One region of the Paenibacillus sp. FSL R5-0928 genome, then DNA from elsewhere that is predicted to be linked to it. Evidence: a T-box and tRNA genes for the amino acid it is inferred to sense, from the RefSeq annotation. Region 1 holds a T-box; the other regions hold tRNA genes.

Evidence for each region. The T-box of region 1 lies ahead of metG (methionine--tRNA ligase). A T-box ahead of a tRNA ligase gene usually reads a tRNA of that ligase, here a tRNA-Met.
Region 2: it encodes a tRNA-Met, which carries the amino acid that the T-box ahead of metG (methionine--tRNA ligase) is inferred to sense. The anticodon was not compared.
Region 3: it encodes a tRNA-Met, which carries the amino acid that the T-box ahead of metG (methionine--tRNA ligase) is inferred to sense. The anticodon was not compared.

What each region holds. Positions count from the first base shown of each region.
Region 1 covers NZ_CP150225.1:4,256,222-4,266,552, forward strand. The annotation lists gene MKZ16_RS19010 (LysR family transcriptional regulator) at 1-476, shown strand, start outside; gene metG (methionine--tRNA ligase) at 485-2,131, opposite strand; T-box leader at 2,175-2,436, opposite strand; gene MKZ16_RS19020 (DUF4362 domain-containing protein) at 2,562-3,038, shown strand; gene htpG (molecular chaperone HtpG) at 3,087-4,967, opposite strand; gene MKZ16_RS19030 (VOC family protein) at 5,221-5,643, shown strand; gene MKZ16_RS19035 (LysR family transcriptional regulator) at 5,614-6,489, opposite strand; gene dapA (4-hydroxy-tetrahydrodipicolinate synthase) at 6,611-7,507, shown strand; gene MKZ16_RS19045 (DEAD/DEAH box helicase) at 7,697-9,085, opposite strand; gene MKZ16_RS19050 (phosphate propanoyltransferase) at 9,955-10,331, opposite strand, start outside.
Region 2 covers NZ_CP150225.1:6,212,995-6,223,325, forward strand. The annotation lists gene MKZ16_RS28005 (BMP family ABC transporter substrate-binding protein) at 1-716, opposite strand, end outside; gene MKZ16_RS28010 (AraC family transcriptional regulator) at 1,046-1,801, shown strand; tRNA gene MKZ16_RS28015 (tRNA-Leu) at 1,939-2,017, opposite strand; tRNA gene MKZ16_RS28020 (tRNA-Cys) at 2,032-2,105, opposite strand; tRNA gene MKZ16_RS28025 (tRNA-Gly) at 2,116-2,190, opposite strand; tRNA gene MKZ16_RS28030 (tRNA-Gln) at 2,197-2,271, opposite strand; tRNA gene MKZ16_RS28035 (tRNA-His) at 2,291-2,366, opposite strand; tRNA gene MKZ16_RS28040 (tRNA-His) at 2,411-2,486, opposite strand; tRNA gene MKZ16_RS28045 (tRNA-Trp) at 2,510-2,583, opposite strand; tRNA gene MKZ16_RS28050 (tRNA-Tyr) at 2,590-2,675, opposite strand; tRNA gene MKZ16_RS28055 (tRNA-Thr) at 2,681-2,756, opposite strand; tRNA gene MKZ16_RS28060 (tRNA-Phe) at 2,785-2,860, opposite strand; tRNA gene MKZ16_RS28065 (tRNA-Asp) at 2,871-2,948, opposite strand; tRNA gene MKZ16_RS28070 (tRNA-Met) at 2,974-3,050, opposite strand; tRNA gene MKZ16_RS28075 (tRNA-Val) at 3,068-3,143, opposite strand; tRNA gene MKZ16_RS28080 (tRNA-Glu) at 3,199-3,273, opposite strand; tRNA gene MKZ16_RS28085 (tRNA-Ser) at 3,292-3,384, opposite strand; tRNA gene MKZ16_RS28090 (tRNA-Asn) at 3,388-3,463, opposite strand; rRNA gene MKZ16_RS28095 (23S ribosomal RNA) at 3,525-6,450, opposite strand; rRNA gene MKZ16_RS28100 (16S ribosomal RNA) at 6,683-8,240, opposite strand; gene MKZ16_RS28105 (nucleotidyltransferase-like protein) at 8,667-9,545, opposite strand; gene MKZ16_RS28110 (DUF2614 family zinc ribbon-containing protein) at 9,673-10,038, shown strand; gene MKZ16_RS28115 (glycosyl hydrolase family 18 protein) at 10,156-10,331, opposite strand, start outside.
Region 3 covers NZ_CP150225.1:975,930-986,260, reverse strand. The annotation lists gene katA (catalase KatA) at 1-1,178, shown strand, start outside; gene MKZ16_RS04275 (sporulation protein Cse60) at 1,330-1,524, opposite strand; gene MKZ16_RS04270 (GreA/GreB family elongation factor) at 1,921-2,376, shown strand; tRNA gene MKZ16_RS04265 (tRNA-Gly) at 2,587-2,657, opposite strand; tRNA gene MKZ16_RS04260 (tRNA-Pro) at 2,670-2,743, opposite strand; tRNA gene MKZ16_RS04255 (tRNA-Arg) at 2,776-2,852, opposite strand; tRNA gene MKZ16_RS04250 (tRNA-Gly) at 2,863-2,937, opposite strand; tRNA gene MKZ16_RS04245 (tRNA-Leu) at 2,945-3,029, opposite strand; tRNA gene MKZ16_RS04240 (tRNA-Lys) at 3,045-3,120, opposite strand; tRNA gene MKZ16_RS04235 (tRNA-Gln) at 3,128-3,202, opposite strand; tRNA gene MKZ16_RS04230 (tRNA-Asp) at 3,219-3,296, opposite strand; tRNA gene MKZ16_RS04225 (tRNA-Met) at 3,322-3,398, opposite strand; tRNA gene MKZ16_RS04220 (tRNA-Met) at 3,470-3,546, opposite strand; tRNA gene MKZ16_RS04215 (tRNA-Val) at 3,562-3,637, opposite strand; tRNA gene MKZ16_RS04210 (tRNA-Glu) at 3,644-3,715, opposite strand; tRNA gene MKZ16_RS04205 (tRNA-Ser) at 3,732-3,824, opposite strand; tRNA gene MKZ16_RS04200 (tRNA-Asn) at 3,830-3,905, opposite strand; tRNA gene MKZ16_RS04195 (tRNA-Ile) at 3,909-3,985, opposite strand; rRNA gene rrf (5S ribosomal RNA) at 4,043-4,159, opposite strand; rRNA gene MKZ16_RS04185 (23S ribosomal RNA) at 4,234-7,159, opposite strand; rRNA gene MKZ16_RS04180 (16S ribosomal RNA) at 7,392-8,949, opposite strand; gene MKZ16_RS04175 (hypothetical protein) at 9,422-9,709, shown strand; gene MKZ16_RS04170 (alpha-mannosidase) at 9,754-10,331, opposite strand, start outside.

The DNA.
Region 1 (10,331 bases):
TCATTGACCTCTTGAATAAAGGCATTGTCGAAGTCGGAATTGTAAGGACACCCTTTAATGGTACAAATTTAGAGTGTCTTTACACACAAGCTGAACCTATGATTGCCGTAATGACACCTGAGTATGACTGGAAAACGGATGAAAACTTTATTGAGATCGGTGAGCTAAAGGATAAGCCGCTTATTATCTACCGCCGTTTTGAGCAGCTTATCCGGGAAACATGTCTTGAGAACGGCTTTGATCCGCTGATTTTCTGCATGAATGATGATGCTAGAACAACACTGCTCTGGGCAAACGCTGGTCTTGGCATCGGAATCATTCCCAAATCCGCTTTCGAATTAACGAGTAACAGTAATTTGATCTATAAAGAAATCAGTAGTGAATCACTACGCACGCGGGTCGCCGCCGTCTGGATTAAGGATAAATACTTGTCATCATTGGCTTCAAAGTTTATTGAGAGTTTCAAGAATGGATAATACCAGCTCTATTTATTCACTTGTTGTTGAACGAGCCTATCCTCTTCTTCTTTAATACGGTTAATATTAATTCGTTCAAACAATAATTGTAAATCAGTAACCTGTTGGTAAGGGGGTACCGAGCAAGGCTGCCAATTCGGTAGTTCTAACGACAGGAACCCCCTGATCTTGTCACAAGAGAACGGCAGAAACGGATGTAACAAATTCGCTAGGTTCGCAATAATCTGCACACATGTGTATATTGCAGAATCACAAGAAACCTGATCCTCTTTTATCTGTATCCATGGTTTTTGCAGGTCGAAATACTGGTTTGCCTTGCGCACATAAGAAAAAATATACTCCAGCGCATCTTTTAGATTCCCAGCCTCAATAAGCCGCCCTGATTCGAGATACAAGAGGTCAATGTTGTCATTCCACCCCTTATCCAATTGCCCATTCGGCACTTTCCCTTCATAAAACTTATCTACAAAAGCCAATGAACGATTCACAAAGTTACCAAATGCTCCAAGCAGCTCTCCATTATGGCTATAAATAAACTCTCTCCAGGAAAAATCCGTGTCCCGCTTCTCGGGTCCATTAGCAATTAAGAAATAACGAATAGAATCTGGCTGATACCGCTCTAAAATATCAGGTACCCAGACCGCCCAGTTTCGGCTAGTGGAGAACTTCTGCCCTTCAAGGGTTAAATATTCGCTAGATATAATCCTGTCCGGTAAATGCAGACCTCCAGCTCCTAATAACACAGCCGGCCATATTAAAGTGTGAAAAGGAATATTGTCTTTACCATGCACATAATAAGCAGTAATCTCCCCTTTTTCCTCTAACCAAAAATCCTCCCAGCTTCCTCCGGACTGTGCAACCCACTGCTTACTGGCTGATAAATAACCACTTACCGCCTCAATCCAAACATAAATCTTTTTATCTTCAAATCCAGCCACAGGAACATCTACACCCCAAGACAAGTCTCTTGTTACCGCGCGGTCCTGCAGCTCTTCTTGTAAATAACGTTTGGTCAGTTTTATAGCGTTATCTCTCCAAAATTGTGCTTCCTTTACATATTCCGTTAATTCAGACTGAAAATTAGATAAGCTAAGATAATAATGTTCTGTCGGCCTTTCTGATGGTGTATTACCACATAATTTGCATACTCTGTCTAACAAATCGGCAGGATCTAGAATCGTAGAACAATAATCACATTGATCCCCTCGCGCCCGCTGGCCACATACCGGACAAGTCCCTTCCACATATCTGTCTGGCAAAAAGCGCTGATCCACCTCGCAGTAACATTGCGCAATGGTTTTTTTATATAAATGACCATTCTCTAGTAGCTTTGTAAACAACTCTTGCACGACCTTATGATGCTGCTGTTGATCCGTTCGAGTATATAGATCATAACTAAATCCCAGCTGTTCAAAACACTTCAGAAACTCTTCATGATATCTGCTTGCAAAAGCTCCGGGCGTAATCCCTTCATTCGCAGCCTGAACCGCTACGGGTGTTCCATGGCAATCACTGCCTGATACATATAATACGTTATCCCCTTTGGAGCGAAAATATCGTGCCAGCACATCCCCAGGCAACACACTTGATAATCTCCCAAGATGTAAAGATCCATTCGCATACGGCCAAGCGCCACCTATAAACACATTACTCATTAACCTTTTCCTCCTTTTTTAGACAACAAAAAAACTCCCATCCACAAAGGACGAGAGTTCTACTCACGTGTTACCACCTAATTTTATAAATGCCTCATGACATTTACCTCTTCAGGTACGACGTTAATTAACGTTTATACCCTAGCACTGTAACGGATGCAGGTTCCGGCGCAGCCTACAACCCATAAGGTTTCGATGCGCAGCTCTGAGACCATATTCCCAAGGGTTTTCTTTACTCCTTTTCAGCGACCGGAGCTCTCTGTTGAAAGAATTGCCGTGGTACTCTTTCTCTTCTTTGCTTTTACATATTCAAGTTAGAGAAAATAATACTCAATTTGTTGTTTATTGTCAATGTGAAAAATCAAGCTCACTGTAACTTTTCCAGTTAATCTCCGTCTTTTATATAAATACGTTACAAGGAGGTTCCTCAGTGAAAAAGGTAAATTTGCTTACACTCTCTTTTCTTTTACTAGGAGGAGTATGGGGTTGTTCCGATAATAAAGTTAATTCTCTTCCCAAAAGTGAACCCTATACTTCCAAAGAAGCCATCAGTAGAGGGGATATTGTTTCTTGGGAAAAAGTGTACAACCTAGATAAATTCGAGAAATTTATAACTAATCTCTCCAGCAAAAAAGCAGACAATATACGCGTTACAAGTTACACAGATGAAGGCGATCCTATATTTAAGGATTTGAAATTTGACGGTAACGTGATTAATTATAGCTATGATACCTCTAATGATGCATTCGGTGGAAGCAACACAGGAGTCAGAACCGATACCTGCTCCGAAGTGACGAGTAAAAAAAGCACACAAGGTGAAATTATCTATTCGATCAGCGGTTGCACAAATAATGACTCTGAAATTGATTACTACTTTTTCGCACAACAAAATGAAATGCTGAAATAAAAAAGACCACCCAATCATAATACAATTGGATGGTCTCTGTACTTCATATTATTTCATGATTTTGCAAATATCATTGGTGAATTGAACAGGATCACTAACCTGTAGACCTTCGATCAACAGCGCTTGGTTGTACAGCAGGTTCGTGTATAAACCGAGCTTTTCTTTGTCGTTCTCTGCTGCCGCCTTCAAGGACTGGAATACTTCGTGATGGATGTTGATTTCAAGTACCTTATCCGCTTGCACCTCTTGGCCATTCGGCATCGATTTCAGAATTTTCTCCATCTCGATCGTCAGCTCACCTTCTGCAGAGAGACATACCGGATGAGTCTTTAAACGTTTGGAAGCTTTAACATTTTTCACTTTGCCGGACAGGATGTCCTTCATCGCTTCAAAAAGCTCCTTGTTTTCGTTCTCTTCCGCTTCTGTTGGCTTGTCCGCTTCGTCGGCTTCGATCCCCAGATCTCCGCTGGATACGGATTTAAATTCTTTTTCCTTATAAGACTGAATCATCTTGATCGCAAATTCATCAATATCATCAGTGAAGTAGAGAATTTCATACCCTTTATCCGATACAAGCTCGGTTTGCGGGAGCTTCTCGATTCTGTCGATCGACTCTCCGGAAGCATAGTAGATATACTTCTGATCTTCTGGCATTCTTGAGACGTATTCGTCCAGCGTAACCAGCTTCTTCTCCTTGGAGGAGTAGAACATTAGTAAATCTTGAAGGGTGTCTTTGTGCATCCCATAATCGTTATAAACACCAAACTTAAGCTGTCTGCCAAAAGCATTATAGAACTGCTCATATTTCTCTCTTTCATCCTTCAGCAGGCTTTGCAGTTGGCTTTTCACTTTATTCTTAATGTTCTTAGCGATCAGAGTCAGCTGACGGTCATGCTGGAGCATCTCTCTGGAAATGTTCAAGGAAAGATCCTCTGAGTCCACCATACCTTTTACAAAACTGAAGTAATCAGGCAGCAGATCCGCACATTTGTTCATGATCAACACACCGTTGGAATAGAGCTCAAGACCTTTTTCATATTCCTTTGTGTAATAGTCAAACGGTGTATTTTCTGGGATGAACAAAATCGCATTGTACACTACAGCACCATCAGCACTGATATGAATATGTTTAAGCGGCTTATCGAAGCCGTAACGTTTCTCTGCATAGAAGTTATCGTAATCTTCTGTAGTCAGCTCGCTTTTATTCTTGCGCCAGATTGGCACCATGCTGTTTACGGTTTGTTCTTGAACAACTTCTTCGAACTCGTTCTCCGTGCCTTCTTTTGGCTTTTGTTCCTTCACGTCCATTTTGATTGGGAAACGGATGAAGTCGGAGTATTTTTTAATGATGGATTTCAGGCGATATTCTTCCAAATATTCATCATATTGATCTTCTTCAGTATTCTCTTTAATCTTCAAAATCACATCAGTGCCGACAGAATCCTTCTCAACAGTCTCGATGGTATAGCCGTCAGCGCCCTTAGACTCCCATTTAAAGGCCTCGTCGCTGCCTAATGCCTTACTGATCACTATAACGTCATCAGCCACCATAAACGCAGCGTAGAAGCCCACCCCGAACTGTCCGATGATGTTGTGGCCATCTTTAGCTTCGTTCTCTTTCTTAAAAGCAAGAGATCCACTCTTCGCGATTGTACCTAAGTTATTCTCCAGCTCCTCTTGTGTCATCCCGATACCTGTATCGGAAATCGTCAAGGTTCTGTTCGCCTTATCGGCGGTCACTTTAATATAATAATCCTCTTTATTGAAGACCAGGCCTTCATCAGCTAAGGCTTTGTAATAGATCTTATCAATCGCATCACTTGCATTGGAAATCAGTTCACGCAGGAAAATTTCCCGTTGAGTATAAATGGAGTTAATCATCATTTCCAGCAATCTTTTCGATTCGGCTTTAAACTCTTTTTTGGCCATGAATAAATAAATCTCCTTTCAAAATAACCTTATTATTCATCATTCCGTGATTAGCACTCTTCTTAGATGAGTGCTAATTCTTCTTTTTATATAACATAAACTCATTTTCAATGTCAAATTTTTTGGCTACTTTCATATGAAAATATAACCATTTACAATTCCCTTGCAATCCTATTGATTGTATGATTTAAATAGATTAGATACATAATTTCCAAATAAAGGTTTATCCATTTCGGATTTGGGAGGTCTTTAAATGAATGAACAAGCAATGTCCGCTTTAAATTCCACAATAATAAGCCCCGTAAAGAACTTAATTGGCAGTGTATTCATTCCCGTACATGATATTGAAAAATCCCGTCGCTGGTATTGCCAAGTCCTGGGGCTTCCAGAGACAGATTGTAAGATCATGAACGGTCATTTATGCCCGCTGCCTATGCAGGGAAACACTGGAATCATACTGGATACCATGCCGTTGTGGGGCGGCTTAGAACCTGAAGGAACACCGCCCATTACAACACCAGCTTTTTTGTTACTGACCGATGATTTGCAAGCCTCTTTCAATTATGTGAAGGCTCTCGGTGTAGAGCTAGTAACTGAAATTCAAGATGAGCATTGGTTTGTTGTGAAAGATCCTGATGGGAATAAATTAATGATTTGCAAGCAACATTTGGATTAAAAATTGCAGCGGTTGTGATTTCCACTTCTTAGGGTGCATCAAAAGCTGCAGATCAAAGTGAATTTCGGGATGAATAAAGGACAGCTCCGCCAAGCTTCCTCGTTCAATTTCTTCCTCTGCCACGATTTTTGGTAACAAAGCAATTCCAAGGCCATTCATTACACAACGTTTGATGGCCTCCAGATTCGAAAGCTCAAAACCAATGCGGAATATGATCCCGTGCTCTTTTAACAAATTCTCGAACAGACTGCGGTAAATACAGCTTTCCTCCGAGACTATTAGCTCACAGTTATTCAGATCGTTTAGGGTTACCGTATCCATCTGGGCAAGCGGATGATGAATGGGGGCTATCAATACAAGCGGCTCATCTCTGACGATCGTACGCTCAAGGATGGAATCCGCAGTGGTGCGATCCAACATTAAGCCTAGATCTACTTCGCCATCTTTTATTTTGGCAAGAAGATTAGCTTCCTGCATCGTTTGCAGATGAATATCCAGCTTCGGAAATTTAGTCCTTAGCTGCTGCAGGTAAGGAGGTAAATAAAAGGCCGCTAAAGAATCTATCGTCCCAATAGTTATCGTTCCTCCGATTTGCTGGGCGATGGTTTCTTTTGAACGATCATACAAATCCAAAATCTCCACGAACAGCTTCAATAACTCTTCTCCTGGCGGGGTAAGCCGCAGCTGACGGCCATGCCTCTCTATTAAAGGTACTCCATATTCCTTCTCTATCTTCTGTATCTGCATCGTCACACTTGATTGTGCATATCCCAATTCTTCAGCAGCTCGCGTAAAGCTCTGACGTTTAGCCACCTCGCGGAAGGTTCGTAAATAGGTTAAATCCATTACCTCACCCTAACATCAATATTTTTGATGATCCATATCATTTATTATAGCTAACGACGATGCTACTTTCCATGGTAAAGTGTATGTAGAGGAATTAAAATATTTTGGAGGCCGATAATTTATGCTTACAGAACAACAGATTTATGGAGTTTATGTCCCCGTGGTCACCCCGTTCAATGCTGCTGGTGAAGTTGATTTGGATTCGTATCAGCGTTATGTAAAGAACATTATTAACAACAGCATACAAGGTCTGGTCGTTAATGGAACCACCGGAGAATCGCCCACTGTAACCGTAAATGAAATGCAGCTTCTAGTAAACACTTCCCGTGAGCTTCTACAATCCACATCAATCCCCTTAGTAGTTGGTACAGGTACCAATGATACAGCCTCTACGGTTGCACGCACGGAAATTGCTGCAAACCTTGGTGCTGATTGTGCACTAGTAGTCGTACCTTATTATAGTCGTCCTTCACAAGAGGGTATCATTGCCCATTTCCGCAAAGCAGCAGAAGTAGGCATACCTATCATGGCTTATGATATTCCAAGTCGTACAGGTACCGCCATGACGGTAGATACTGCACGTACAATCCTAGAAATGAATAATGTTGTCGGTTTAAAAGACTGCTCAGGCAGTACAAAAATGGTTACGGAGTTAGTCCGTACAGGTGCCAAACCTGTGCTTGGCGGCGATGATTCCCTCTTTTATGAAATGCTTAGCTGCGGAGCAGCTGGGGGTATGCTCGCTACTGCCAACGTTTATCCGGCAGAATGCCTTCGTATCTTTGAAGCCTTTACATCTGGTCAAGTGGAATTCGCTAAAGAAAGCTTTGAACAACTACTGCCGATCATCCGCCTATTGTTCAAGGAATCGAATCCCGCTCCAATTAAATGGATGCTTAACCAAAACGGCCTACTATCCTCGGATACGCTTCGCCTCCCTATGACTTCCATCAGCACAGGACTTCAGCAAGAACTGAGCCCCTATGTTCAGGACAATACAATTGAAGCAACCGCATAAATGAAATAACAACAGCCGTTGTACAGTGAGGAACTGTTTAGCGGCTGTTTTTTGTTGTAAATCATCAGGACATAAAACATAAAAAACTGCACCTCCAAATGTTAGTTGTGTCTAACAATTGGGGTGCAGTTCAATTTACTCTGACGGTTTTTTATAATGCTATAGAAAACGATACGCATTCAAACTTACTTATCTGCTGCTCGTTTTTTGTCTTCCTTTTGTGAACCACTCGGACTTTGGCTTCAATGGAGGGTTAGACTTAGGTTTTGCTTTAGCTGGTTTGGATGCCGCTGATTTTGTTGCTGCCGGTTTTGTTGCCGCAGGTTTAGCAGTTGCTGGTTTAGAGTTCGACGGTCTGGAAGACGATGGTCTCGAAGCTGCTGCTTTCGAACCTGACGGTTTCGCAGAACGATCTGTCTTCATTTGCGTTTTACGAGACATCGGATAAGGATGATCCTTAACTTCCGGAATCGATTTTCCAATCAATTTTTCAATATCTTTAAGGAAAGGAAGCTCTTCAGCTTCGCAAAAAGAAATTGCCGTTCCGCTCAATCCCGCTCTGCCTGTACGACCGATCCGGTGCACATAGGTTTCCGGAATGTTCGGTAGATTGAAGTTGATTACGTGAGACAGCTCATCAATATCAATTCCCCGGGCAGCTATATCCGTAGCTACGAGAACACGAGTCGCACCGCTTTTAAAATTCCGCAAGGCGTTCTGGCGATCATTTTGTGATTTATTGCCGTGTATGGCTTGAGCAGAAATGTTCACTTTAGCCAGATCGCGGGTAACACGGTCCGCACCACGTTTGGTACGAGTAAACACCAAAGCTGAGACGATGGATTTATCCTGTAACAGCAGGTTCAATTGGTTTTGCTTATTTCCGTTCTCTAATAAATAGATCGATTGATTGATTCTATCCGCAGTAGATGACACGGGTGTGATCTCTACCTTCACTGGATTCACAAGCAATGTTTTGATCAATTTAGAAATTTCAGTTGGCATCGTTGCCGAGAAAAACAGAGTTTGCTTCTTCGTAGGCATTTTGGCGATGATTCGTTTCACATCATGGATAAAGCCCATATCCAGCATCCGGTCAGCTTCATCCAGAACTAAAATTTGTACATATTGCAGATCTACACGTTTCTGATTGATTAGGTCGATAAGTCTACCAGGGGTAGCAATAAGAATATCGGCACCTTGATTCAGTGCGCGTTCTTGCACTTTCTGTGACACACCGCCAACAATGGCAGCAGAGCGGATATCTGTATATTGGCTATACGCTTTTATGTTATCAGCAATTTGAATCGCTAGTTCTCTTGTCGGTGTTAAAATCAACGAGCGAATGCGTCGCACATTATTGGATTTGTTTGGGTTGGATTGTTCGCTTAACAATTGAATAATAGGCACGGAAAATGCAGCTGTTTTTCCTGTTCCCGTTTGTGCGCATCCAAGTAAATCTCTACCCGCTAATACAGCTGGAATCGACTGCTCCTGTATTGGTGTAGGTGATGTATAGTTTTCTTTGCTTAAAGCCTTCAAAATTGCAGGCACAATATTCAGTTCATTAAATGTCATTGGGTCTCCTTAATTTCTAATACATATATTCTTAACAATAAATCCTTTTGTCACGTCATAAACCATAATCATAACACAATAAGTTACATAATAATAGATTTTCTTTATCATCACACCAATTTTCATTAAAAATCCATTTCAGGATACTATTCGTACTGCTCTTACAGAAATATTTTGCTAACCGTAAAATACTCCTCCTCAATTTATCCTGGGCGTATCTTTTGTTGATCCTGTTGATCCTGTTGATCCTGTTGAGCAATCGGACTCAGACGCCCTTATTTTGAGGATTCATGGTTTTTGGCGATGCTATCGGACTCAGATGCAGTTATTCACACCTTCGAAGCCCAGTTCAATACAAATATAAGGCAATAAGAGCTATGCGGTCCGATACCTTGGCAAAATAGATCAAAATGCTGAAATAGCTGCGATACAGTCCGATATGTACAAGCGGTCGGGTAAACCACGCAAACTTTACAGCACGCGGATCAGACACACAATCCTTACAGCACGCAGATCAGACACACAATCCTTACAGCACGCAGATCAGACACGCAATCCTTACAGCACGCGGATCAGACACGCAATCCTTACAGCACGCGGATCAGCCACACAATCCTTACAGCACTCAGATCAGACACACAATCTTTACAGCACGCGGATCAGACACACAAACTTTACAGCACGCGGATCAGACACGCAATCTTTACAGCACGCGGATCAGACACGCAATCCTTACAGCACGCGGATCAGACACGCAATCCTTACAGCACGCGGATCAGACACGCAATCCTTACAGCACGCGGATCAGACACGCACAAAAAAGCGGAGGATTTCTCCCCCGCTTCTTATCTTTGCTATAACTATGATGACTATTCTACGATTTCAGCAGTATCGCCGTTGTTGGCACCTGCAGCGTTAGCTTCGTCAGTGTCAATATGCATATCCAGTTTAAAGCTGTCTGATACGCGTGCAATTACGTTCTCCAATACGAGACCACGATCGCCTCCGAGACGAACTTTAAGCAATTGCTTATCAGCAATGCCCCAAGCTTCAGCTTCAGAAGTATGGAAGTGAATGTGACGAGCGGCGATGATAACGCCTTGTTCCAATTCTACTTCGCCAGCAGGTCCTTTAAGCGTAATGCCAGGTGTTCCATCAATATTTCCAGATTCGCGAACTGGAGCTTTCACGCCAAGTGCGAAGGAGTCAGTACGGGAAATTTCTAATTGGGAAGCCGGACGAGCAG
Region 2 (10,331 bases), 2.0 Mb from region 1:
ACACCGGAGTTATATTGAATTAGAGACAGCTCCTTACCTTTTGCCGGGTTAACAAAATCACCAGCGTACGACACAGCCACTTTTACATCAGGATCAACGTACTGAGCACCTTGAATGTAGCCGACCAAGAAAGCATTAATCCCCGGAATATCCATACCGCCCACAAACCCAATCACATTCTCAGGGGTAGCATTCGGCATATCCGATTGTGTAGCTAATGCTGCTACGGCACCTGCCAAGAAAGATACTTCATTTGTCGCATAAGACATGTTGTACATGTTATCTGGTGCTTCATCGATGTCGGTATCATAATTAATGAATTTTTTGTCTGGATACAATTCTGCCGTTGCATTAAACATCTCTGTAATTTCAGAACCGCCAGAAATAATTACATCCCAATCCTCGGAAGCGATATCGTTAAATGTAGGCTCCCATTTCGTTTTATCAACGCCCATTTCAACAACCTTTGTTACTGCACCTAGTTCATCCTTAACCTTTTGCAAGCCGTTATTAGCGGAATCAAAAAATGATTTATCCCCAAGTGTCCCCGGAATCAGCAATACAACCTTGAGTTTATCCCCTGAACCTTTTTCTCCACCCTCAGCAGCGTTTGATCCAGTATTCGCAGAAGAACCGTTATTGGACGTGTTATTCCCACATGCTGTGACCAGAACCATCACCATTAATAACAACAAAGAAAGAACTTTTTTATTCATTACTCTATTCCACCCCTAATTTTAGTTGGTTAGTAATCCGGCAGAATCCCCATCTTCACCCATTGTATAATTCACGGTTCAAATGGAAATTCTCTTTTTTCCAAATAAAGTATCATTAAAAGTAATAAATTTAACGTTTAGGCTCAAAAATAGCAATAAAAATACCATTATTATTAATAATCCGCTTTATTTCCGAACGAGATGGCCAGTCAGGTTGCGAACTTTCGGATTTATTGATACGATCATAACAAATATTATTAAAAATAATTATATGATTTCGGTCATAGTTTTGTACGATTCGGCTAAAACATAAGTATTGGAGGATCATCATGGATCGTGTTCTATATATTGTAAGTGCCACACATGAGCTAAATACTTATATCCCTCCACACCAGCATGAATGCTACGAACTGGTCTATTATTTACAGGGGGTAGGGACAACCAATGTTGGCCCACGAAGTTACCATTTTCGCTCCTCTTCTTTCGCGCTTGTGCCACCCAATCATAAACATGACGAGCACCACCGTGAGGATGCAAATGTATTATTTGTAGGCTTCCACTCGGAACACCCTAATATGAGTAATCTGCTCGGCGTATATGAAGATGATAAAGATCAAACCGTTCTTCAAATCCTGCTGCGAATGAAAGCAGAGTTTACACGCAAGCAAGACGGATTCTCTGAGCTTCTAAACCTACAAATGAGCGAGATTACCGTCCATCTTATGAGGCTTCTTAGTGCCTCTGGATATCAATCCCCATCAGAAGATCGAGTACAATATGTCCTTAATTATATGAATGAGCATTATCGCCATAAATTGTCCGTCGAAACACTATCAGAAATGTCCGGATATAGCTACGATCGTTTTCGCCATCTATTTAAAGAACGTTTCGGGTCCTCACCCCTGCGGTATTTGCTGTTAAAACGCCTGGAGTATGCAAAATCTCTATTACGTCATACTCAGATGCAAATCTCTGAAGTATCTGCTGCTGCAGGTTTTGTGAACGATGCCCAATTCTGCAATATGTTTAAACGAGAAATAGGTCATACCCCGCGAGCATTCCGCATTAATAATCAATCAGGTTAATCACTAATCAGATTAAAAAAAGCCGTTGAAATAGAGAAACTCCTCTATTCAACGGCTTAATCCTGTAAAACTAAGAACATAAAGAAAAAAGGTTAGTAAGATTGCTTATAAAAGCATTCTTACTAACCTTTTTAAGATACCGGCGAGAGGACTCGAACCTCCACGGTTTCCCACTCGATTTTGAGTCGAGCGCGTCTGCCATTCCGCCACGCCGGCACATATGAACTAAATGGAGGCGCCACCCAGATTTGAACTGGGGATAAAGCTTTTGCAGAGCTTTGCCTTACCACTTGGCTATGGCGCCATGTAAATTTTGGAGCGGACGACGGGAATCGAACCCGCGACCCTCGCCTTGGCAAGGCGATGCTCTACCGCTGAGCCACGTCCGCATAAAATGGCTGGGGATATAGGATTCGAACCTATGAGTGACGGAGTCAAAGTCCGTTGCCTTACCGCTTGGCTAATCCCCAATAACATTTTAAAGTAAAATGGGGCGACTGATGGGTCTCGAACCCACGAATGCCGGAACCACAATCCGGTGCGTTAACCCCTTCGCCACAGTCGCCATATTAAGTTGATATTGTTGCCATTATTCATTTTTAAAGAAAATGGGGCGGCCGATGGGTCTCGAACCCACGAATGCCGGAACCACAATCCGGTGCGTTAACCCCTTCGCCACGGCCGCCATATTAAACTTTAGAAAGAACTTGGCAGGGGCAGCAGGAATTGAACCCACACCAACGGTTTTGGAGACCGTTGTTCTACCTTTAAACTATGCCCCTAAAAACTGGTGGAGGATGATGGATTCGAACCACCGAACACTTACGTGAGCAGATTTACAGTCTGATGCGTTTGGCCACTTCGCTAATCCTCCAAGGATGGTGCCGGCGAGAGGACTTGAACCCCCAACCTACTGATTACAAGTCAGTTGCTCTACCAATTGAGCTACACCGGCATGGCACTCATTCTTTTGTGATGATAAATGGTGGCTCGGGACGGAATCGAACCGCCGACACGAGGATTTTCAGTCCTCTGCTCTACCGACTGAGCTACCGAGCCATGATGAAAATGGCGGAACCGACGGGATTCGAACCCGCGATCTCCTGCGTGACAGGCAGGCATGTTAGGCCAACTACACCACGGTTCCAAAAGATATAATTGCTTAAGTTAATTGGTTGCGGGGGCAGGATTTGAACCTGCGGCCTTCGGGTTATGAGCCCGACGAGCTACCGGGCTGCTCCACCCCGCGTCAGTAAAAATATGTTATGGTGGAGGCTGAGGGGATCGAACCCCCGACCCTCTGCTTGTAAGGCAGATGCTCTCCCAGCTGAGCTAAGCCTCCATAAACAACAATTGTTATTGTACCAAAGTCCACTAGGATAAATCAAGTGAAAATTTGGTGACCCGTATGGGATTCGAACCCATGTTACCTCCGTGAAAGGGAGGTGTCTTAACCCCTTGACCAACGGGCCATACTAATTAAAAATTTGTGGCGGAGAGAGAGGGATTCGAACCCTCGAGACGCTTGTGGCGCCTACACGATTTCCAATCGTGCTCCTTCGGCCAAACTCGGACACCTCTCCATATGGCTCCCCGAACAGGACTCGAACCTGTGACAACTCGATTAACAGTCGAGTGCTCTACCAACTGAGCTATCAGGGAATATTCATACCAAGCTTAATCGCCTGAAAACTGAATCCGAAACGAATCTGCATTCTAAGTATAGGATAAGCCCTCGACCGATTAGTATTGGTCAGCTCCATGCATTGCTGCACTTCCACCTCCAACCTATCTACCTCGTCGTCTTCAAGGGGTCTTACTAATTGGGAAATCTCATCTTGAGGGGGGCTTCACGCTTAGATGCTTTCAGCGCTTATCCCGTCCGTACGTAGCTACCCAGCCATGCTCCTGGCGGAACAACTGGTGCACCAGCGGTACGTCCATCCCGGTCCTCTCGTACTAAGGACAGCTCCTCTCAAATTTCCTGCGCCCACGACAGATAGGGACCGAACTGTCTCACGACGTTCTGAACCCAGCTCGCGTACCGCTTTAATGGGCGAACAGCCCAACCCTTGGGACCTACTTCAGCCCCAGGATGCGATGAGCCGACATCGAGGTGCCAAACCTCCCCGTCGATGTGGACTCTTGGGGGAGATAAGCCTGTTATCCCCAGGGTAGCTTTTATCCGTTGAGCGATGGCCCTTCCATGCGGTACCACCGGATCACTAAGTCCGACTTTCGTCCCTGCTCGACTTGTAGGTCTCGCAGTCAAGCTCCCTTATGCCTTTGCACTCTGCGAATGATTTCCAACCATTCTGAGGGAACCTTGGAACGCCTCCGTTACTCTTTAGGAGGCGACCGCCCCAGTCAAACTGCCCGCCTGACACGGTCCCCGTACCCGATAAGGGTACTAGGTTAGAACCTAGATACGATCAGGGTGGTATCCCAACGGCGCCTCCACCGAAGCTTGCGCTCCGATTTCTACGGCTCCCACCTATCCTGTACAGATCGTACCCAAATTCAATATCAAGCTGCAGTAAAGCTCCATGGGGTCTTTCCGTCTTGTCGCGGGTAACCTGCATCTTCACAGGTATTAAAATTTCACCGGATCTCTCGTTGAGACAGCGCCCAAGTCGTTACGCCATTCGTGCGGGTCAGAATTTACCTGACAAGGAATTTCGCTACCTTAGGACCGTTATAGTTACGGCCGCCGTTTACTGGGGCTTCGGTTCATAGCTTCGGGTTACCCCTAACCACTCCCCTTAACCTTCCAGCACCGGGCAGGCGTCAGCCCGTATACTTCGCCTTGCGGCTTCGCACAGACCTGTGTTTTTGCTAAACAGTCGCTTGGGCCTTTTCACTGCGGCCCCCTCGTGCTATTCACACTACCGGGGCACCCCTTCTCCCGAAGTTACGGGGTCATTTTGCCGAGTTCCTTAACGAGAGTTCTTCCGCGCGCCTTAGAATTCTCTTCTCGCCTACCTGTGTCGGTTTGCGGTACGGGCACCTTCTCCTGGCTAGAGGCTTTTCTTGGCAGTGTGAGATCATGACCTTCGCTACTATAATTTTCGCTCCCCATCACAGCCCAGCCTTAATGATGTGCGGATTTGCCTACACATCAGCCTCACTGCTTAGACGGACATCCATCAGTCCGCGTCACTACCCTCCTGCGTCACCCCATCGCTCATAGCGGATTACGGTGGTACAGTAATTTCAAACTGTTGTCCTTCGACTACGCCTTTCGGCCTCGCCTTAGGTCCCGACTTACCCTGAGCGGACGAGCCTTCCTCAGGAAACCTTGGGCTTTCGGCGGATCAGATTCTCACTGATCTTTTCGTTACTCATACCGGCATTCTCACTTGTGTAGTGTCCAGCGCTCTTTTCAGTACACCTTCAACCCCTACACAACGCTCCCCTACCCCAGATACATAGTATCTAGCCATAGCTTCGGTGGTGTGTTTAGCCCCGTTACATTTTCGGCGCAGAGTCACTCGACCAGTGAGCTATTACGCACTCTTTCAATGGTGGCTGCTTCTAAGCCAACATCCTGGTTGTCTGTGCAACTCCACATCCTTTCCCACTTAACACACACTTGGGGACCTTAGCTGATGGTCTGGGCTGTTTCCCTTTTGACAATGGATCTTAGCACTCACTGTCTGACTCCCGGCAATAAGTATATGGCATTCGGAGTTTGACTGAGCTTGGTAATCCTTGCGGACCCCGCACCCAATCAGTGCTCTACCTCCACTACTCTTATACCGAGGCTAGCCCTAAAGCTATTTCGGGGAGAACCAGCTATCTCCGAGTTCGATTGGAATTTCTCCGCTACCCCCACCTCATCCCCGCACTTTTCAACGTACGTGGGTTCGGGCCTCCAGTGCGTGTTACCGCACCTTCACCCTGGACAGGGGTAGATCACACGGTTTCGGGTCTACGTCCACATACTAAATCGCCCTATTCAGACTCGCTTTCGCTGCGGCTCCACCTTCTCGGCTTAACCTTGCATGTTAAACGTAACTCGCCGGTTCATTCTACAAAAGGCACGCCATCACCCATAGATCGGGCTCTGACTTTTTGTAAGCACACGGTTTCAGGTTCTATTTCACTCCCCTTCCGGGGTGCTTTTCACCTTTCCCTCACGGTACTGTTTCACTATCGGTCGCCAGGTAGTATTTAGCCTTAGCAGATGGTCCTGCTGGATTCATACGGGGTTTCACGTGCCCCGCACTACTCGGGATCCGTCTCGGAGAGAACACAGTTTAGGTTACAGGGCTTTTACCTCTATCGCGGGCCTTTCCAGACCTCTTCACCTACCATATTCCTTTGTAACTCCATGTGAGACGTCCCACAACCCCTAAGAGCAAGCTCTTAGGTTTAGGCTGTTCCGCGTTCGCTCGCCGCTACTGACGGAATCACTATTGTTTTCTCTTCCTCAGGGTACTTAGATGTTTCAGTTCCCCTGGTCTGCCTCTACACACCCTATGTATTCAGGTATGAGTAACTGCGAATTACCACAGCTGGGTTTCCCCATTCGGACACCCCCGGATCAAAGCTTGCTTACAGCTCCCCGAGGCAGTTTCGTTGTTCGCCACGTCCTTCGTCGGCTCCTGGCGCCTAGGCATCCTCCGTGTGCTCTTATTAGCTTAACCTTGATTCTTCCGAAGAAAAATCTCACTAATAACATTTACTTGTTTGCACAAGTTGCTAAAAGATGTTCTAAAACGCAAATTCGTTTCGGTATCCAGTTTTCAAGGATCAAGTCTTACTTGAGAGCTTAAACTCTCAAAACTGAGCAACGAGTGAGTAACAGGCCTAAACCTGAGTTTTGGAAGCTAAGCTTCCGATTTGAATGTCCTCATTGCAGAGAACGATTCTCCATAGAAAGGAGGTGATCCAGCCGCACCTTCCGATACGGCTACCTTGTTACGACTTCACCCCAATCATCTACCCCACCTTCGGCGGCTGGCTCCCTTGCGGGTTACCCCACCGACTTCGGGTGTTGTAAACTCTCGTGGTGTGACGGGCGGTGTGTACAAGACCCGGGAACGTATTCACCGCGGCATGCTGATCCGCGATTACTAGCAATTCCGACTTCATGCAGGCGAGTTGCAGCCTGCAATCCGAACTGAGACCGGCTTTGATGGGATTGGCTCCACCTCGCGGCTTCGCTTCCCGTTGTACCGGCCATTGTAGTACGTGTGTAGCCCAGGTCATAAGGGGCATGATGATTTGACGTCATCCCCACCTTCCTCCGGTTTGTCACCGGCAGTCACTCTAGAGTGCCCAGCATTACCTGCTGGCAACTAAAGTTAAGGGTTGCGCTCGTTGCGGGACTTAACCCAACATCTCACGACACGAGCTGACGACAACCATGCACCACCTGTCTCCTCTGTCCCGAAGGCCGCTGCTATCTCTAGCAGATTCAGAGGGATGTCAAGACCTGGTAAGGTTCTTCGCGTTGCTTCGAATTAAACCACATACTCCACTGCTTGTGCGGGTCCCCGTCAATTCCTTTGAGTTTCAGTCTTGCGACCGTACTCCCCAGGCGGAGTGCTTACTGTGTTAACTTCGGCACCAAGGGTATCGAAACCCCTAACACCTAGCACTCATCGTTTACGGCGTGGACTACCAGGGTATCTAATCCTGTTTGCTCCCCACGCTTTCGCGCCTCAGCGTCAGTTACAGCCCAGAAAGTCGCCTTCGCCACTGGTGTTCCTCCACATATCTACGCATTTCACCGCTACACGTGGAATTCCACTTTCCTCTTCTGTACTCAAGCCACCCAGTTTCCAGTGCGACCTCAGGTTGAGCCCAAGGTTTAAACACCAGACTTAAATAGCCGCCTGCGCGCGCTTTACGCCCAATAATTCCGGACAACGCTTGCCCCCTACGTATTACCGCGGCTGCTGGCACGTAGTTAGCCGGGGCTTTCTTCTCAGGTACCGTCACTCCGGTAGCAGTTACTCTACCGGACGTTCTTCCCTGGCAACAGAGCTTTACGATCCGAAAACCTTCATCACTCACGCGGCGTTGCTCCGTCAGGCTTTCGCCCATTGCGGAAGATTCCCTACTGCTGCCTCCCGTAGGAGTCTGGGCCGTGTCTCAGTCCCAGTGTGGCCGTTCACCCTCTCAGGTCGGCTACGCATCGTCGCCTTGGTGGGCCGTTACCCCACCAACTAGCTAATGCGCCGCAGGCCCATCCCTCAGTGACAGATTGCTCCGTCTTTCATTCTTCTCTCAGGAGAAAAAAGAAATTATCCGGTATTAGCTACCGTTTCCGGTAGTTATCCCAGTCTGAAGGGCAGGTTGCCTACGTGTTACTCACCCGTCCGCCGCTAAGTTACTTTGAAAGCAAGCTTTCAAAGTAACTCCGCTCGACTTGCATGTATTAGGCACGCCGCCAGCGTTCGTCCTGAGCCAGGATCAAACTCTCCAATTAGTATTGAAAAGAGCGATATGCTCATTTTGAAACATCTGACGAGAAAATTAATTCTCTAATTTTGGATTTCACTTACGTGATTTCCTACTCACTCGTTGTTCAGTTTTCAAAGATCAAGCCGTTTATTTCGTCGATGTGTTGTTCAGCAGCGACCTTTATAATATATCACAGCACCCTCGTTTTAGTCAACCTTTTTTTTAATTTCTTTTTTCGGTTGTCTTTCGAATGTTTTCGAAAGCACATCTCTGTGTCAGAGGGACGAGTTATAATTTAACACATGAACAAGGAAAGAGTCAACCATTAATTTTTCTGAATAAATATGAGCGTTTCATATTAGTAAACAAATAAAAAAGAGAGTGCTCAGCCTCTCCCTATCCTTGCTCATCTCTCTATAATTAAACATCTTCTACTGTATCTAATTCATCTCTATAATGTATAGCGGATCGCATGCCCTTCTCCCTCGTGAACATCAGCCCAAGATGTAATCTCTCGGATTAGCGAACGAGAAACCAGCTTTCGTAAAACAAGGGGTAGTTCAGACTCTAATTGACTCAGACCTGAATGCTGCAGTAATTCTTTAATGCTCCATGCTTCCTTACGGCTATTCAAAATATTAAAGAGCAATAGACAACAGTCCGTCATTTTGGACATAATCCCAAATTCACATGCAAGAAGCACAAGCTCCACACGTTGCTCTAAGGTCTCAGTACTGACCGTTAACTCCTCATAAAGTTTATGAACAGAGGTATTCATGCTTTTAACCTGCTCCCAAATAGCTGGCTCGGGGAAAGCACCCACTTCACTCACTTCTATTCTTGCCCAATGATATAAGGCTATCAATACACAGTTGTAAGCATCCATAATAAAGCCAGCCTCTATATAGCGCTTGGATTTCACATACATATGCAAAAAGCGGGCAAACTCCATAAATGCGACCCGTTCCTTGATCGGTCCTTCAAATTGCAATATCTCGCTGCGCATTTCCTCGAGTATTCCCTTGGGGTCCCAGATCACTTCCCCCCTCATCAAACTGATAAGAAGTTCGTTATTATCCCCTGCCATAACAGCCTGCTCCAAAGCAAATAGGCCGATATGGACTGACTGGGTCCGTTGGTCACCGGCAATGGTATGGCGAACAATATGCTCTCTATCCTGTTCTTCATGCAATACTAACACTATCATATCAAAATCTTGAAGAAGTGCGCTTTGAAACGGAATATCCCCATTCTGCCGCAAAACGACCGCTCCTAAAACATTCTCATCAAACGTTTCTCCACTCAACAAAGTTACATTGGACAGTTCCATGCTTCCCTCCATTAAATTTGGCGATTTTGCGTCCAGTCAGTTATAATTCAGTTATAATTATTATTCTACATATGAAAGACAGTTCCTTCTGGACAACCCAACTATATTTAGTTAGGAGCAAACACTCATGAAGTTTAAAACGGCTAAGATCAACGCTTTTCGCACATGGGGATTACTGCTCACAATGCTCGGAATGGGACTTATGGTTTTGGGTACAGCGGGCATCGTGTTTTGGGGCTCAACTGGAAAAGTATTCGCTGGAATCGGTCTTGTAATCGGTTTAATCTCAATGATGGCAAGTCTTGCAATCTATTTCTGGGCTGGGATGCTGTCAACTAGCGCAGTCCAACTGGAATGCCCTGAATGTCACAAGCTGACCAAAATGCTGGGCAAAACAGACCGCTGTATGTTCTGCCATACCATCCTTACTATGGATCCAGCTGAGGCCAATATTACTGCGGAACAACTTAAGAGTCAGCAGCTTAATCAATAAAACACATCTTACAGAAGCTTATTACTAGCGATTTATAATGCAATCAAACATTTGCTTAATACAACAAAGGGGCCCCTATATTGGGAGCCCCTTTGTTTATTATGAATGAAATAATAATTACTTATGAATCCCTTGTAATGCCTCCCACGCAGACAGATTACTAAAGCTGCGATTCCATGAACCGATGCCACCAAGCCCTAAAGACTTAGCAAGCTCAACTCTAGCTTTTAAAGAAACTTTGTCTTCGATCCATATTTTTTTAAGAGCGCCATCTTCCTTATACTCAACGTAAT
Region 3 (10,331 bases), 3.3 Mb from region 1:
TTTCTACTGTAGCTGGTGAATTAGGTTCTGCTGATACCGTACGCGACCCTCGTGGTTTTGCCGTGAAGTTCTATACTGAAGAAGGAAACTATGATCTCGTAGGTAACAATACGCCTGTATTCTTCGTTCGTGATGCGATTAAATTCCCGGACTTTATTCATACACAGAAACGTGATCCACAGACACATCTGAAGAACCCGAATGCTGTATGGGACTTCTGGTCTTTATCGCCTGAATCTCTGCATCAGGTAACGATTTTGATGTCGGATCGCGGAATTCCAGCTACGCTGAGACATATGCATGGGTTTGGTAGCCATACCTTCAAGTGGGTAAATGCCGAGGGTAATACAGTCTGGGTGAAATACCATTTCAAAACAGAACAAGGCATTAAGAATCTAGATGCAGACCTTGCTTCCAAAATCGCTGGGGAAAACCCGGATTATCATACAGAAGACTTGTTCAATGCTATTGATAAAGGAGATTTCCCTGCTTGGAAGCTCTACGTGCAAATTATGCCGATCGAGGATGCGAAGACTTACCGTTTTGATCCATTTGATGTAACAAAGGTCTGGTCACAAAAAGATTATCCGTTAATCGAGGTTGGCCGTATGGTATTGGATCGCAATCCGGAGAACTACTTCGCTGAAGTAGAACAAGTCACATTCTCTCCCGGCTCTTTCGTTCCTGGTATTGAAGCTTCGCCGGATAAATTGCTACAAGGCCGTCTGTTCGCGTATGGTGATGCACACCGCCACCGGGTTGGCCCTAACCACAACAGCCTGCCTATCAACCGTCCAAAAGTAGAAGTGAAGAACTATCAACGTGATGGTGGCATGGCCTTGGGCAACAATGGCGGTTCCGGAGCCTATTACGAGCCTAACAGCTTAGGGGGACCAAAAGAATCACCGCAGCATAAGACATCGCCGTTCGAAGTCTCCGGATATGCGGATAGTGTCGCCTACAATAGTGACGATCACTATACACAACCAGGTGACTTGTACCGTCTAATGTCTGAAGAAGAACGTACCCGTCTAGTTCAAAACATCGTTGGCGCTATGACTCCTGTTGAAAGTAACGATATCAAACGTCGCCAGATTGAACATTTCTTTAAGGCTGATCCAGACTTGGGACAGCGTATCGCATCCGGTTTGGGTCTATCCGTACCAGACGGAATGTAAGACTGTAAATGCACTTATAAACTAAAGAGGACCTTTGCCCGTAGATGGGAAAGGTCCTCTTTTTACTAATTAGCTGAAAACATAATAAATGATGACAATCACAACGCACAGCGTAGAGACAATGGATAGACATGAAAAAAACGTGTTCCAGTTATTGCCTTTCATTTGTCTTATACACGACCAGTATAGTGGTTCTTTGGTGCTCTGCCCCATCACGTGATGATTTAACTACCGAACCGTAACAGATATTCACAATCTGTTCCTCCCGTAGTCCTGCCAGGAACTCATTAGCTTTATTCTCTGCATAAGAATTATCAGCATCTACAAACTCTTTAACTTGAATCATCCTGATCTCCTCCTTTAATAAATTAAGTAGTTATTTTATAGTTCTGGAATCTATATGTGAACTCAACGAAATGTACATGGCGTATCACTCCCCAGGTAACAATTAATGTAAAAATATCTTCAAAATACAGTATAGGCATTTCGCAGTTTTCTACGAAATGCCTATGCATCAGCCTATCATAGCACCCAAGTATGTAATAGTCAAAGGTTTTCATTACAATATTTAGAAGGTTTTAATTCCCCTTTTAAAATGGATTGGATTTACAAATAGAAGCTGGTATACTGATCAGAAGGTCTCCATTGGGGGACCTCTATTTGTATAGGAGGGATTTTAAGATGGCAACACACCATAACAAGTTTACAAGGAATGTGCTACTTAGAGGGGGTGAAATCTACTATGAACCATAGTCTTATCTATGAAGGCTCACGGACACAGCTGCTTCAGCAGCTTATCTATTTTGATGAAGAAAAAATCGCATTTCTAAATCAATACTTTCCGGTACGAAGCAAGGATAGAAGCAATGCTGAAACGCTGTTGTCCCGTTATTGCTCTGAGCTGGAACAATTACTAACTGAGTTTAATGGTGAAGATTTAAATTCTCAGGTCTTTATCGGAAGCCAGTTGCAGCTTCGTTACTTGGACGATAATACTACAGATATCTATACCATCGTATTTCCTAACCAAGCAGAACCTAATGATAACAAGATTTCTATGTTGTCACCTATAGGCATGCAGTTGCTGCTGGCTGAGCTCGGCAGTACTTGTCAGCTAGCGATTCCTTCAGGTCAACTAGAGGTGAAGATCGAAAGTATTAAGTTCGTGAATAATGGTGAGGTAGGCGTTCTTATATAAGGACGATCCCTTATAAACCCACTACAGCAGCGTCCCTTTCCTATATTAAGGAGGGGGGCGTTTCTATTATTTAAGTCTCCGTAAGATATGTCCAATTCCCTTTAACACAGGTCCCTCCCTAAATAAAAATCTCTAGTCTCTATTGTATCCATACATGCTTAGTTACACAAAAAAACACCCGCCTAATACCGGCAGGTGTTTCTCATTATAAGCGGGTGATGGGAATCGAACCCACGCTATCAGCTTGGAAGGCTGAAGTTCTACCATTGAACTACACCCGCAAAGGTATAAAATCGGGATGACACGATTTGAACATGCGACCCCCTGGTCCCAAACCAGGTGCTCTACCAAGCTGAGCTACATCCCGTTAACAATACTATAACTGCTTAGTAATAAAAATGGCGCGCCCTGAGAGATTCGAACTCCCGGCCTTTTGATTCGTAGTCAAACGCTCTATCCAGCTGAGCTAAGGGCGCAAAATCTATATGGAGCGGACGACGGGAATCGAACCCGCGACCCTCGCCTTGGCAAGGCGATGCTCTACCGCTGAGCCACGTCCGCAAAAACATGGTGCGCGTGAAGGGACTCGAACCCCCACGTCGTGAAACGCCAGATCCTAAGTCTGGTGCGTCTGCCAATTCCGCCACACGCGCACACTTTAAAGAAAATGGTGAGCCATGAAGGACTCGAACCTTCGACACCCTGATTAAAAGTCAGGTGCTCTACCAACTGAGCTAATGGCTCTCATAAATGGCTGGGGATATAGGATTTGAACCTATGCATGACGGAGTCAAAGTCCGTTGCCTTACCGCTTGGCTAATCCCCAATAATAATTAACTAAATGGCGGAACCGACGGGATTCGAACCCGCGATCTCCTGCGTGACAGGCAGGCATGTTAGGCCAACTACACCACGGTTCCATAGACATAATGCATAAGTGTAAATTGGTTGCGGGGGCAGGATTTGAACCTGCGGCCTTCGGGTTATGAGCCCGACGAGCTACCGGGCTGCTCCACCCCGCGTCATTAATAAGTATATACTATTCATTTTCACCATACCAGCTTATCCCTAAACATAATGTATAAGAGTAAATTGGTTGCGGGGGCAGGACTTGAACCTGCGACCTTCGGGTTATGAGCCCGACGAGCTACCGGGCTGCTCCACCCCGCGTCAGTGAGAATATTATGGTGGAGGCTGAGGGGATCGAACCCCCGACCCTCTGCTTGTAAGGCAGATGCTCTCCCAGCTGAGCTAAGCCTCCATGATATGACCCGTATGGGATTCGAACCCATGTTACCTCCGTGAAAGGGAGGTGTCTTAACCCCTTGACCAACGGGCCATGCTAATAATTTTTATGGCGGAGAGAGAGGGATTCGAACCCTCGAGACGCTTGTGGCGCCTACACGATTTCCAATCGTGCTCCTTCGGCCAAACTCGGACACCTCTCCATAAATGGCTCCCCGAACAGGACTCGAACCTGTGACAACTCGATTAACAGTCGAGTGCTCTACCAACTGAGCTATCAGGGAATATGGTGGGCCTTAGTGGACTCGAACCACCGACCTCACCCTTATCAGGGGTGCGCTCTAACCAGCTGAGCTAAAGGCCCTTCTAAGACATATTAATATTAAGGGCAAAAAAAATACCACGGGTAATGTGGTTGTCCGCTTGGCGGCGTCCTACTCTCCCAGGACCCTTCGGTCCAAGTACCATCGGCGCTGGAGGGCTTAACGGTCGTGTTCGGGATGGGTACGTGTGGAACCCCTCCGCTATCGCCACCAAACGGGCATTTACAGCGTAAATGCTCAGGCTTAATCGCCTGAAAACTGAATCCGAAACGAATCTGCATTCTAAGTATAGGATAAGCCCTCGACCGATTAGTATTGGTCAGCTCCATGCATTGCTGCACTTCCACCTCCAACCTATCTACCTCGTCGTCTTCAAGGGGTCTTACTAATTGGGAAATCTCATCTTGAGGGGGGCTTCACGCTTAGATGCTTTCAGCGCTTATCCCGTCCGTACGTAGCTACCCAGCCATGCTCCTGGCGGAACAACTGGTGCACCAGCGGTACGTCCATCCCGGTCCTCTCGTACTAAGGACAGCTCCTCTCAAATTTCCTGCGCCCACGACAGATAGGGACCGAACTGTCTCACGACGTTCTGAACCCAGCTCGCGTACCGCTTTAATGGGCGAACAGCCCAACCCTTGGGACCTACTTCAGCCCCAGGATGCGATGAGCCGACATCGAGGTGCCAAACCTCCCCGTCGATGTGGACTCTTGGGGGAGATAAGCCTGTTATCCCCAGGGTAGCTTTTATCCGTTGAGCGATGGCCCTTCCATGCGGTACCACCGGATCACTAAGTCCGACTTTCGTCCCTGCTCGACTTGTAGGTCTCGCAGTCAAGCTCCCTTATGCCTTTGCACTCTGCGAATGATTTCCAACCATTCTGAGGGAACCTTGGAACGCCTCCGTTACTCTTTAGGAGGCGACCGCCCCAGTCAAACTGCCCGCCTGACACGGTCCCCGTACCCGGTAAGGGTACTAGGTTAGAACCTAGATACGATCAGGGTGGTATCCCAACGGCGCCTCCACCGAAGCTTGCGCTCCGATTTCTACGGCTCCCACCTATCCTGTACAGATCGTACCCAAATTCAATATCAAGCTGCAGTAAAGCTCCATGGGGTCTTTCCGTCTTGTCGCGGGTAACCTGCATCTTCACAGGTATTAAAATTTCACCGGATCTCTCGTTGAGACAGCGCCCAAGTCGTTACGCCATTCGTGCGGGTCAGAATTTACCTGACAAGGAATTTCGCTACCTTAGGACCGTTATAGTTACGGCCGCCGTTTACTGGGGCTTCGGTTCATAGCTTCGGGTTACCCCTAACCACTCCCCTTAACCTTCCAGCACCGGGCAGGCGTCAGCCCGTATACTTCGCCTTGCGGCTTCGCACAGACCTGTGTTTTTGCTAAACAGTCGCTTGGGCCTTTTCACTGCGGCCCCCTCGTGCTATTCACACTACCGGGGCACCCCTTCTCCCGAAGTTACGGGGTCATTTTGCCGAGTTCCTTAACGAGAGTTCTTCCGCGCGCCTTAGAATTCTCTTCTCGCCTACCTGTGTCGGTTTGCGGTACGGGCACCTTCTCCTGGCTAGAGGCTTTTCTTGGCAGTGTGAGATCATGACCTTCGCTACTATAATTTTCGCTCCCCATCACAGCCCAGCCTTATCGATGTGCGGATTTGCCTACACATCAGCCTCACTGCTTAGACGGACATCCATCAGTCCGCGTCACTACCCTCCTGCGTCACCCCATCGCTCATAGCGGATTACGGTGGTACAGTAATTTCAAACTGTTGTCCTTCGACTACGCCTTTCGGCCTCGCCTTAGGTCCCGACTTACCCTGAGCGGACGAGCCTTCCTCAGGAAACCTTGGGCTTTCGGCGGATCAGATTCTCACTGATCTTTTCGTTACTCATACCGGCATTCTCACTTGTGTAGTGTCCAGCGCTCTTTTCAGTACACCTTCAACCCCTACACAACGCTCCCCTACCCCAGATACATAGTATCTAGCCATAGCTTCGGTGGTGTGTTTAGCCCCGTTACATTTTCGGCGCAGAGTCACTCGACCAGTGAGCTATTACGCACTCTTTCAATGGTGGCTGCTTCTAAGCCAACATCCTGGTTGTCTGTGCAACTCCACATCCTTTCCCACTTAACACACACTTGGGGACCTTAGCTGATGGTCTGGGCTGTTTCCCTTTTGACAATGGATCTTAGCACTCACTGTCTGACTCCCGGCAATAAGTATATGGCATTCGGAGTTTGACTGAGCTTGGTAATCCTTGCGGACCCCGCACCCAATCAGTGCTCTACCTCCACTACTCTTATACCGAGGCTAGCCCTAAAGCTATTTCGGGGAGAACCAGCTATCTCCGAGTTCGATTGGAATTTCTCCGCTACCCCCACCTCATCCCCGCACTTTTCAACGTACGTGGGTTCGGGCCTCCAGTGCGTGTTACCGCACCTTCACCCTGGACAGGGGTAGATCACACGGTTTCGGGTCTACGTCCACATACTAAATCGCCCTATTCAGACTCGCTTTCGCTGCGGCTCCACCTTCTCGGCTTAACCTTGCATGTTAAACGTAACTCGCCGGTTCATTCTACAAAAGGCACGCCATCACCCATAGATCGGGCTCTGACTTTTTGTAAGCACACGGTTTCAGGTTCTATTTCACTCCCCTTCCGGGGTGCTTTTCACCTTTCCCTCACGGTACTGTTTCACTATCGGTCGCCAGGTAGTATTTAGCCTTAGCAGATGGTCCTGCTGGATTCATACGGGGTTTCACGTGCCCCGCACTACTCGGGATCCGTCTCGGAGAGAATACAGTTTAGGTTACAGGGCTTTTACCTCTATCGCGGGCCTTTCCAGACCTCTTCACCTACCATATTCCTTTGTAACTCCATGTGAGACGTCCCACAACCCCTAAGAGCAAGCTCTTAGGTTTAGGCTGTTCCGCGTTCGCTCGCCGCTACTGACGGAATCACTATTGTTTTCTCTTCCTCAGGGTACTTAGATGTTTCAGTTCCCCTGGTCTGCCTCTACACACCCTATGTATTCAGGTATGAGTAACTGCGAATTACCACAGCTGGGTTTCCCCATTCGGACACCCCCGGATCAAAGCTTGCTTACAGCTCCCCGAGGCAGTTTCGTTGTTCGCCACGTCCTTCGTCGGCTCCTGGCGCCTAGGCATCCTCCGTGTGCTCTTATTAGCTTAACCTTGATTCTTCCGAAGAAAAATCTCACTAATAACATTTACTTGTTTTCACAAGTTGCTAAAAGATGTTCTAAAACGCAAATTCGTTTCGGTATCCAGTTTTCAAGGATCAAGTCTTACTTGAGAGCTTAAACTCTCAAAACTGAGCAACGAGTGAGTAACAGGCCTAAACCTGAGTTTTGGAAGCTGAGCTTCCGATTTGAATGTCCTCATTGCAGAGAACGATTCTCCATAGAAAGGAGGTGATCCAGCCGCACCTTCCGATACGGCTACCTTGTTACGACTTCACCCCAATCATCTACCCCACCTTCGGCGGCTGGCTCCCTTGCGGGTTACCCCACCGACTTCGGGTGTTGTAAACTCTCGTGGTGTGACGGGCGGTGTGTACAAGACCCGGGAACGTATTCACCGCGGCATGCTGATCCGCGATTACTAGCAATTCCGACTTCATGCAGGCGAGTTGCAGCCTGCAATCCGAACTGAGACCGGCTTTGATGGGATTGGCTCCACCTCGCGGCTTCGCTTCCCGTTGTACCGGCCATTGTAGTACGTGTGTAGCCCAGGTCATAAGGGGCATGATGATTTGACGTCATCCCCACCTTCCTCCGGTTTGTCACCGGCAGTCACTCTAGAGTGCCCAGCATTACCTGCTGGCAACTAAAGTTAAGGGTTGCGCTCGTTGCGGGACTTAACCCAACATCTCACGACACGAGCTGACGACAACCATGCACCACCTGTCTCCTCTGTCCCGAAGGCCGCTGCTATCTCTAGCAGATTCAGAGGGATGTCAAGACCTGGTAAGGTTCTTCGCGTTGCTTCGAATTAAACCACATACTCCACTGCTTGTGCGGGTCCCCGTCAATTCCTTTGAGTTTCAGTCTTGCGACCGTACTCCCCAGGCGGAGTGCTTACTGTGTTAACTTCGGCACCAAGGGTATCGAAACCCCTAACACCTAGCACTCATCGTTTACGGCGTGGACTACCAGGGTATCTAATCCTGTTTGCTCCCCACGCTTTCGCGCCTCAGCGTCAGTTACAGCCCAGAAAGTCGCCTTCGCCACTGGTGTTCCTCCACATATCTACGCATTTCACCGCTACACGTGGAATTCCACTTTCCTCTTCTGTACTCAAGCCACCCAGTTTCCAGTGCGACCTCAGGTTGAGCCCAAGGTTTAAACACCAGACTTAAATAGCCGCCTGCGCGCGCTTTACGCCCAATAATTCCGGACAACGCTTGCCCCCTACGTATTACCGCGGCTGCTGGCACGTAGTTAGCCGGGGCTTTCTTCTCAGGTACCGTCACTCCGGTAGCAGTTACTCTACCGGACGTTCTTCCCTGGCAACAGAGCTTTACGATCCGAAAACCTTCATCACTCACGCGGCGTTGCTCCGTCAGGCTTTCGCCCATTGCGGAAGATTCCCTACTGCTGCCTCCCGTAGGAGTCTGGGCCGTGTCTCAGTCCCAGTGTGGCCGTTCACCCTCTCAGGTCGGCTACGCATCGTCGCCTTGGTGGGCCGTTACCCCACCAACTAGCTAATGCGCCGCAGGCCCATCCCTCAGTGACAGATTGCTCCGTCTTTCATTCTTCTCTCAGGAGAAAAAAGAAATTATCCGGTATTAGCTACCGTTTCCGGTAGTTATCCCAGTCTGAAGGGCAGGTTGCCTACGTGTTACTCACCCGTCCGCCGCTAAGTTACTTTGAAAGCAAGCTTTCAAAGTAACTCCGCTCGACTTGCATGTATTAGGCACGCCGCCAGCGTTCGTCCTGAGCCAGGATCAAACTCTCCAATTAGTATTGAAAAGAGCGATATGCTCATTTTGAAACATCTGACGAGAAAATTAATTCTCTAATTTTGGATTTCACTTACGTGATTTCCTACTCACTCGTTGTTCAGTTTTCAAAGATCAAGTTCTCGTTGGCGCTGTTTAATGTCTCAGCAGCAACTCTTATACTATATCATGTTCGGCTATTTAATGTCAAGCTCTTTTTTAACTTCTTTTTCGAGCTCGGCATGTGTATTTCTTGGCCGGACTTAGAATATATCATGTATAGAGATTCATTGCAAGCTTTATTTTAAAAAAACTAAACACATACTTTTCCGCAATTGTATCGCAACCGCATTCCCCTTTTCCGCGTCTATCTATTCAACATCAAAGTCCCCTTCATACATAGGTATCAACTCCATTATTTTTGGCAAAGAGGTGATTCATATAAAGACCTTGCATGATCTCTAGCTTCCCTCTAAAAGGAGGTTGGAGAATCAATGAGCAGAAGTGTGAAAAAGCAACCCGTGTGCAGCGACCAACAGAAACACGGTTCCTCATGGGCTAAAAAACAAGCCAATAAAGCCGTCCGCCGCTCCCCTGGCGACATCCCTAAAGGGAAATGGTATCAGAAACTGTATAACAGCTGGAACATTTGCGACTACAGCTTTTACCAAACTAAACAGCAGGCGATTCATGAATGGGAGACAAACAACTGGATCCAGATGAGATTCCCCTCCCGCCAAGAGGCCATTCAAGATTGGCACAAGTCTTATAGAAGAAAGTAAATCAAAAGATGCCCCGGCAGGGAAGCGCCGGGGCATCTTTTTACCTAGAAGCTTAATTTCGCACCTACAGTTACAATCTCAGATGGACCTATCTCTAAGTGGTGAACCGAAGACGTTGCTCCTTGTAAAGCAGGGTTAAGCTGCTCTAAGATATTGCTTTTAAATAAATACTCTTGAGGACTGTTCACTTTCAGTTGCAGTTGTGTCTGCTGAGCGGACATATTGTACCAACGCAAAAACAAGTCGCCTGAAGTTCCGTTCATTTTCATGGATGAGAAGGCCATGTTGTCTCCTTCCCAAACCAATGGGGTATATCCAGAGTTCAACTTCCCGCTATGCAGACCGGTCTGACATACCGTCCAAGGGATCTGGAATTGATAGGCCTCTGTAAATGCCCGCTGTTCACTTCCCTCACCAGAATGAGGAATCAGCTCCAGTTGTGCTGTATATTCACCCAGGCACTGAGCTTCCGGAGTTGGGAACCAACCCCAATCCCCCAATTCCCCTACGCTGCGTAGCAGGGTGACGGCAATAGTATTGCGTCCATCCCGCAGAACCTCATATTCGTTCAATCCCTGGTTGGCTACCGTAAGTCCTACATCGCCATTGCTGACATCTACAA